DNA from 2 places in the Kistimonas scapharcae genome. Region 2 is predicted to be linked to the other one. Evidence: predicted binding sites of a transcription regulator. Region 2 holds the regulator's gene; the other holds the start of a gene.

Region 1 (4,121 bases), on a different contig from region 2:
CGCCCCGCGAGATGGCATAGGGGGCATAAATATAGGAACCATCATTGGCAACCACCATGAAATCCATCTCAGATGACGATTTCCAGGACGATACATCATTCAATCGGTTAAGATTGACATCCAGTGCCACCATGCCGCGAAGCTGTCCATCCCGATAAATGGGCTCCAGAAATGTTGAGACCTGTTGTGGATGATTGGGATGCTGATCAGGTGGGCACCACTGCCGCCGCAGGTACGATTTGTCGTTCAACCACGCATTAATCCGGTTCCGAAAATCGGTATCGCCGCCCCGATCCCGAAACAGGACTGAACCACTGTTTCGCCAGGCTGTTGGTGCAAACAGCGGCTGACCAGCCCCTCTCATATCTGGCAGGAATATCAGGCTGGCGCTGACCAACATGGGATTATCCGACACACTGTTGGCCACAAGACGATATAGATGTGCATCATCCAGACGGGGGCTGATCTCAATACAACCGGCAATGGAACGGGCAACCTGGGAGGATTCCATCAAGAAGTTGTCAAATTGACCGGCATATCGCCATGCCGTTTCTGCCATCTGGTTCTCAAGCGCCTGCGACGAACGTTGAACGGATTGATACAGATTTATTCCGAACAGCAGGTTATAGATGACGGTGACAGGCACCACCGTAAAAAGTATGATTTTCTGCCGTATCGTGGAGGTCACAGTTTACGTTCTTTGAGAAGGGGTTATCAGGTAAGACCCGCTAAGGTAACGTGACTCCGGCAAACGGCTGAATAAGTAATACTTCGTAGCCACCACAATCTCAGCGTACCGATGACAGTTGTCGCACATAGCCAGCCTGTCACAATACCGGTATCAGCCAGTGAATCAGCGCACCGTTTCCAGGAAAAATACAGATGAAGGTTCTTATCATAGGCGGTAATGGACAGATCGGTTATGAGCTCCGGGCTTTATTGAAAGCAGCCAATATTCCGCACTACGCCCCGGGTCGTGACCAGCTGGATCTGACCGTCCCACGTCAGATTGAGGAAGTGATTGCCGAATACCGTCCGACGATTGTCGTCAATACCGCCGGCCACAGAAATCCTGCACGGGCTGAAACCGAACCCTCTCGCTGCTTTGCCCTGAACCGTGACGCCCCGGCGGCACTGGCCAAAGTCTGCGACCAATACAAATCCGTCCTGATTCATATTTCATCCTGGCGGGTTTTCGATGGTATGAAGCAGGAGGTGTATACCATCAAGGATATTCCCAATCCTTCCGGTGTACTGGGCGGCAGCTTCTGGCAGGGCGAACAGCAGATCAGGGAACACTGCTCGCGACATGTCATCCTTCGCCTGTCATGGGTCATCAGCCCCCAGGGACGCAATCGACTGACCAGCATTCTCAACAGCCTGACTCACGGTGAACCCATACTCGCATCCGCCAATAGCCGGGGACGTCCGACGCCAGCCGATGATGTTGCCCGGGTGATTCTGGCTATCATGCGACAGATCGATTGTGATGCGCAGGTCTGGGGAACCTATCATTACAATGCAGCGGAAACCGTTGATGAGGAGTCTCTGGCGGAGGTCATTCTGGCAGAAGCGTCGCAGTACCGTGATTTTCCGATTAATGCGACAGAGCTGTTTCCTGATTCTGACAACAACGGCAAAACCGTTAATGCCTGCCTCGATACAACTCACTTACGCAATACCTTTGGTATTCACAGTAAATCCTGGCGCAGTGGTGTCGCACGACTCGTGAGGGATATTTATGTCACAGCCAAAGATAGATGACGTTTAATGCAGAGAAAATATACATCTATAAAACAAAAGTGCAGGCTTTTGCCTGCACTTAATCGAACACTACCTTTTTTTAGAACTTGTAGGCAACGCCAACCATGTAAACCATGGGATCAAGCTCTACATCAACTTTATACTTTGTCGTCCCGTCTGCTGATTTGAATTTCGCTTCAGTATCAATGTCGACATACCAAACTGCAGCGTTGACGCTCCAATTATCATCAATACGATAATCAGCACCCAGTTGTGCTGCAAGCCCCCAGGAATCCTTTAACTCCAGACCTCTGAAAGCAGTTTTATTGGAGCCTTTAAACTCTTCATCAAAGAACGTAGTGTAGTTTAAGCCCAGACCAACATAAGGCTGGAAAGCAGAAGAGCTATCCATGGGATAGTATTGCAGAGTCAATGTCGGGGGCAGGTGTTTCACGTCGGCCAACTTACCAAGACTTGCCAGCCCACCTTTAGTTTTGATGGTATGCTGGAATGGCGTAGCAGCCAATAATTCAATACCAAACTTGTCATCCAGCATATAAGTCATGGACAGACCCAACTGAGTGTCTGAATCCACATCGACAGTAGTAGGATCAGCAGGATTAACGACAGCTCCATTCGCCTTTAATTTTCCACTATCAACATCCGGATCAACAGTCGCAGCACCGGCACGGACAATCACATCGCCGGCCTGATAAGCCATGGCAGGACCGGACAACGCAGCAACGACAGCCATTACCGCAGCAGCAACAGGCAGTTTTTTCACAGAAGACCCCTCCAGTTTCATAGAAACCCCCTAACAATTCCTTGTGATTTGTTGTTCATCTGCCAGCCCCTTCAACCGTGAAGCAGCGGCACGATACTTGTTGTCTACCTATGATAATCCGTATAAACCGAACAACCTTTGACCTAGCTCAACAAATCATCCCTTTAGGCCAGTGAACAGTCTTCTTGCACCAGCTGTCTGCGGAGCAGCATAATAGACAAGCATTAGGCTAATACGTATTCACCACAATAAACAATAACAATGCCAGCAATTGTCAGAATTTCTATCGCCATTGTCTTACTGGCTTCTTCACTGCAGTCAAGGATCATCGCAGCTGATGCCGCCTCACTGGACGATGCCATCAACCTGCAGAGAGACACCCTGCAACGGTCTGCTCAATCCCAGCAGGCGATCAACCGTCTGGATGATGATACCCGACGCATGCTGTCAGAGTACCAGTCGCTTCAGGAATCCATTGAAACCCTCCGTGAAGAAAATCGCCACCTGGAACACCAACGCCGGAAAATTGCCCAAAAGCATGCAGAGCTGGAAGCAGACATCCAAAAAACCACACAGCTGCTGGCAACACTACCCTCCCTGAATCAACAGATTCATGAAACCTACGGCCACTTTATTGCTCTGGATCTTCCCTTTCAGGGCAATCGCCGTGAGCAGGAACACCGGTTTCTCGGCGAACTTTTGAACGACGTTGACCAGACACCGGTGGAGAACCACCTCGCATTGGTGCGCCAACTCAGGGAAACGGCGGAACAGGGGCTCCATATTCAGCACTGGACGGGCAAACTGTCCGATGACCGGCAGGTCACCTTCTTACGACTCGGTCATATTGCCCTCTATTACCTGACGCCGGATGGCGAGGAAGGCGGGATTTGGGATCGAACCACAGAAACCTGGTCCACCCTGCCCATGGAAGACCGTCACAAGCTGTCACGCGCGATCCGTGTGGCGGCGAAGCAGGAGCCGGAAGGCTGGCTTGTTCTTCCGTTACCGACACATCGCTCGCAACCGGAGGGTGATGTATGAAACTTCTCCTGACGCTGACCGGTACGTTGTTAGCATTAACTATTCAGTGCAGTTTCGCTCAAACACCCAATACCATCACGCCACTCGATGCGCTGGTTGCCTCTGTAAAAGAGGCACGAAAAAAAGAACTCGCACAAAATAGCGAGCGGGAACAAAAATTCCTGAATGCACATCAGCAACAAAAAGCGTTACTTAAAGAAGCTCAACTGACAGTTGCCGCACTCAAGAAAAAAAACAGCAACCTCAAACAATCACTGGCCGAGGATAAGGAAACACTGGTTGAACTGGAGCAGGAACAGCAGGCACTGCTACAGGAAAGTCGCCTGTTAACAGAAGGCATAAAAGACGAAGCAGGGCGTCTGAGCCGCAGCTTCAACCATTCCGTTCTTCCTGCCTTCAACGCTGACCGGTCAGCACGGATCAACCAGCTGGCGCTGAACCGCACCGTACCTTCCCGCGAGCAGCTTTACCAGTATTGGGAAGACCTCAATACCATTCTGGCGGACAGTAGCCGGATTACCCGTTCGACAACCACCATAACACGAAGTAC
Region 2 (4,121 bases):
AATGCCACTTCGAGCAAGTGGCATGAAGATACCCTGTCACACAAGCGTAGCAGTTAACTATTTGATTAATCTGACTATTGCAGCTTTACTCTCACAGGTTTTCCCTCATAGACGATACTACTCATCCAACCGTAAACTATGGAAAAAGATGTTATTTGCATGAATAAAAGGCATCTAACAGGTTTTTTTCCGCCCTTCACTCGCACTAACGAAACATTATTTGATGCCTTCTTGATACATATCAACTCGAAATTTCAGCATCCGACTAAAATTGTCAATCAGTATTTTGTGCAATATGGCTGCGCAAAATAACCGGCAACCGTCAATCACACGCCTATTCTATACGACAACCAGAGGATAGGGCCGGATACCATTACAAGATCAGGGTAAAGAGCATGGCAACCGAACTGATATGGGATCTTGAGCTGATCAAACGTTACGATCAGACGGGACCTCGCTACACATCCTATCCGACTGCGCTGCAGTTTTCGGACAACTTCGGTGTTGCTGCCTACCATGCTGCTGCTGCCGACAGCGCCACCGCCCGGCGCCCACTGTCACTCTACTTCCACATTCCGTTTTGCGCCCGGGTCTGCTACTACTGCGGTTGCAACAAGGTCGTCACCAAACGCCGCGAACATGCTGAGCCCTATCTGCAGACACTGTTCCATGAAATTGAAATGCAGTCTGCCCTGATGGGACACAACCAGACCGTTGAACAACTTCACTGGGGCGGCGGCACGCCAACCTTCCTGAACCCGACCCAGATGCAGGCGCTGATGGATAAAACCGCCAAACACTTCAACCTGGTCAGCGGTGATTTTGGCGATTACTCCATAGAACTTGACCCCCGGGAGGCGGACTGGAGCACCATTGGCCACCTGCGCTCGCTCGGTTTCAACCGGATCAGTATCGGCGTGCAGGATTTCAACCCCACCGTGCAGCAGGCTGTCAACCGGGTTCAGAGTGAAGAAGAAACCCGCGATGTTATTGATGCTGCCCGAGCACTGACATTTAAGTCCATTAACATCGACCTCATCTATGGTCTGCCCTTCCAGAGCTGCGCCAGCTTCATGGAAACCGTTGATAAAGTGATTGAAATTCGCCCTGATCGACTGTCTGTCTTCAACTATGCTCACATGCCCAACCGCTTCATGCCTCAGCGGCGCATCAACAGCGAAGACCTGCCCAGTCCACAGGAAAAACTGACTATTCTTGAAAACACGATCACGCGCCTGCTGGATGCCGGTTATGTGTATATCGGTATGGATCACTTTGCCCTGCCCGATGACGATCTGGCTCTTGCCCAGGAAGGAGGCACCCTGCACAGAAATTTCCAGGGATACACGACACACAGCCAGTGCGACCTCATTGGCATGGGCGTTTCTTCGATCAGCCGCGTTGGCAACGTTTACGCACAGAACCACGCAAACATGGAGGAATACGCCAGCCGGGTCAATAACGGCAAACTGGCCATTCGTCGCGGTTTATTGATGAATGAGGATGACCGTATCCGCAGTGCCGTTATCAATCAGTTGATTTGTCACTTCCGACTGGATATCAAACCCATTGAAGAAACGTTCGGCATTCACTTCCAAGACTATTTCGCAGATGCCCTCAAGAAACTGAGCACCATGGCTGCCGATGGACTGATCCGGATGGACAGCCAAAGCATTGTCGTCGAACCCCGCGGCAGACTGTTGATACGCAATATCTGCATGCAGTTCGACGTCTATCAGCAGGTGGCAGAAGTCCAGCGCTTCTCACGGGTTATCTAGCCCTCTCGCCTTAAGCCCTGAAAGAACGCCGGTTTCACGCCTTTTTCTGACATTGAAACCGGCTTTTTTTCATGAAACATTCAGATACGTATCCTCACAGTCTTAAACTTGTCAGGAGAATCCCCTACAATACGGCCGCAACGACTTTTACACCCACCGGTTCACAGGGGTTCTTCTGTATGGTGTCCAAGCTGAATGTGCGGCAAGTGACTCATGTGGCCTGCAGAGACTGCAGCCTGAGTCAGCTCTGCCTGCCACTGGCGCTTAAAATTGAAGATATTGATGAACTCGACAGGATCATCAAGCGAGGACGTCCGCTGAAAAAAGGCGAGCACCTGTTCCTTGAAGGCGATCCTTTTCACAGTGTCTATGCAGTACGCTCCGGCGCACTGAAAACCTACACGGCCACCAACGAAGGTGAAGAACAGATCACGGGCTTTTACCTGCCCAGTGAACTGGTGGGACTGAGCGGTCTCGATACAGAAGCTTATCCGGTGTCTGCCCAAGCGATTGAAACCACGATGGTCTGCGAGATCCCGTTTGATCGTCTGGAAAAGCTCTCCGACGACTATCCGGAGCTGCGTCGTCAACTGATGCGCGTCATGTGTCGTAAAATTCGCGAAGATCAGCAGATGAAACTGCTGCTGTCGAAGAAAAACGCGGACGAACGGATCGCCACATTCCTGATCAACCTGGCCAGCCGGTTCCGTCGTCGTGGCTTTTCATCACAATCTTTCCGCCTGTCGATGTCCCGCAATGAAATGGGCAACTACTTGGGTCTGGCGGTCGAAACCGTCAGCCGTGTGTTCACCCGTTTCCAGAAAAACGGCCTGATCAACGCCAACGGCAAAGAGATTGAGATCACCAACGCCATGGAGTTGTGCGCCCTGGCCGGTGGCAAGCTTGTTGAACACCAGGACATTGTCAACATTCAGTAACGCAGCGCAGGACTCACGCTCTGATGGTTTTTGACCAGCAACTGCTCCACTCCCTGATTCGGGCCATACCTAACTGGCCTGAACCCGGCGTGACATTTCGCGATATCACGCCGCTATTCCAGTCCCCGAAAGGGACAGAAATGATCATCAACACCCTGGCCGAGCGCTATCGCGAGAGGGATATCACCCATATCGGCGCACTGGACGCTCGCGGCTTTCTGGTTGGCTCTCCACTGGCCTGCAAACTGGGACTGCCACTGGTCATTTTTAGAAAGCCTGGCAAACTGCCCTATGATGTGATTCGCGAAGAGTATGCACTGGAGTACGGCTCTGCCGCCCTCGAAGTGCACACAGACGCACTGAAAAAGGGCGATCGCCTGCTGTTAGCCGATGACCTGATTGCTACCGGCGGAACCCTTTGCGCCGCAGCCAAACTGTGCCGCCGACTGGGCGCTGAACCTGTCGAAGCCACTGCCATCATTGACCTTCCAGCACTAGGCGGGTCTAAACGCCTCGACTCGGAAGGCATCCCCAGCTTCAGCCTTTGCAGCTATTGATCAAGCTATTGGCATTACCGCCGATTCCCCGTTTATAGAACCTTTAAGGCAGGGAAGCCTGAAGACCATGGGAATCTGCGCAGACGAATTCAGGGAGTATGTCGTCCAACCCACGTTAGACCATCTCGACATGCGCTCACCATTAGCAGAAAACCTGCTTCTGGGAACAGCAGCCGTCGAATCCGGGCTCGGCTCCCACCTTCACCTTGCCAATCATACCTCACTCGGCATTTACCAGATCAGCCCGGCAACCCATCGCAGAATCTGGGACACCTTTCTCTACAATCAACACGAACTGGCCAGCAAGGTCAGGGGGCTGGCCAGCCAACGGGAATTTCTGCTACACCCACACGCAGAACTCGCCACCAACCTCTCCTATGCAACCGCCATTGCCTGGATGGTGTACCTGAGCGCCGCCCCAATGTGTGACGACCCGACAGTCGCCAATGACCCACAACAGCTTGCTACCCTCTGGCAACAACATTACCAGAGCGAAAACAGTCACTCACCGGAAGTGTTTGTCGAACACTACAACCAACTTATCCTCGGCAAGACAGTCGCGGCCTGACACCAGCTAGTGCCCGCCTCTGCTTATTCCTGGCTTTCCGCACATTTCACGCAGAGATCGGTATAGGGCATGATTTCGAGGCGCGCCATTGGAATATCACCGCCGCACCCGGTACAAAGCCCGTAATCGCCCTCCTCTATTCGCTCCAGCGCTTTCTGGATCAGTCGCAATTCAGCCACCGCCTCATTACCCAAGGCATCCAGTACTTCGTCATTTTCACGCTCCTGGGCCTGCTCGGACCAGTCTGCACTGGCCTTACGGGTCACATCCCGGGTAATGT

Evidence for each region. The regulator FNR, encoded in region 2, switches genes on or off when oxygen is low (the NO sensors DNR and NnrR bind a similar motif). The targets are predictions, from matches to a motif close to TTGATNTANATCAA.
Region 1: the regulator FNR is predicted to act here: its motif matches at 2,666-2,679, upstream of ABD892_RS22400 (OmpW/AlkL family protein).

What each region holds. Positions count from the first base shown of each region.
Region 1 covers NZ_BAABFL010000466.1:17,679-21,799, reverse strand. The annotation lists gene ABD892_RS22410 (PAS domain S-box protein) at 1-688, opposite strand, end outside; gene ABD892_RS22405 (SDR family oxidoreductase) at 883-1,764, shown strand; gene ABD892_RS22400 (OmpW/AlkL family protein) at 1,844-2,548, opposite strand; gene ABD892_RS22395 (DUF3450 family protein) at 2,789-3,571, shown strand; gene ABD892_RS22390 (MotA/TolQ/ExbB proton channel family protein) at 3,568-4,121, shown strand, end outside.
Region 2 covers NZ_BAABFL010000124.1:26,585-30,705, forward strand. The annotation lists gene hemN (oxygen-independent coproporphyrinogen III oxidase) at 396-1,778, shown strand; gene fnr (fumarate/nitrate reduction transcriptional regulator Fnr) at 1,958-2,716, shown strand; gene ABD892_RS08060 (adenine phosphoribosyltransferase) at 2,740-3,273, shown strand; gene ABD892_RS08065 (hypothetical protein) at 3,341-3,841, shown strand; gene ABD892_RS08070 (TraR/DksA family transcriptional regulator) at 3,865-4,121, opposite strand, start outside.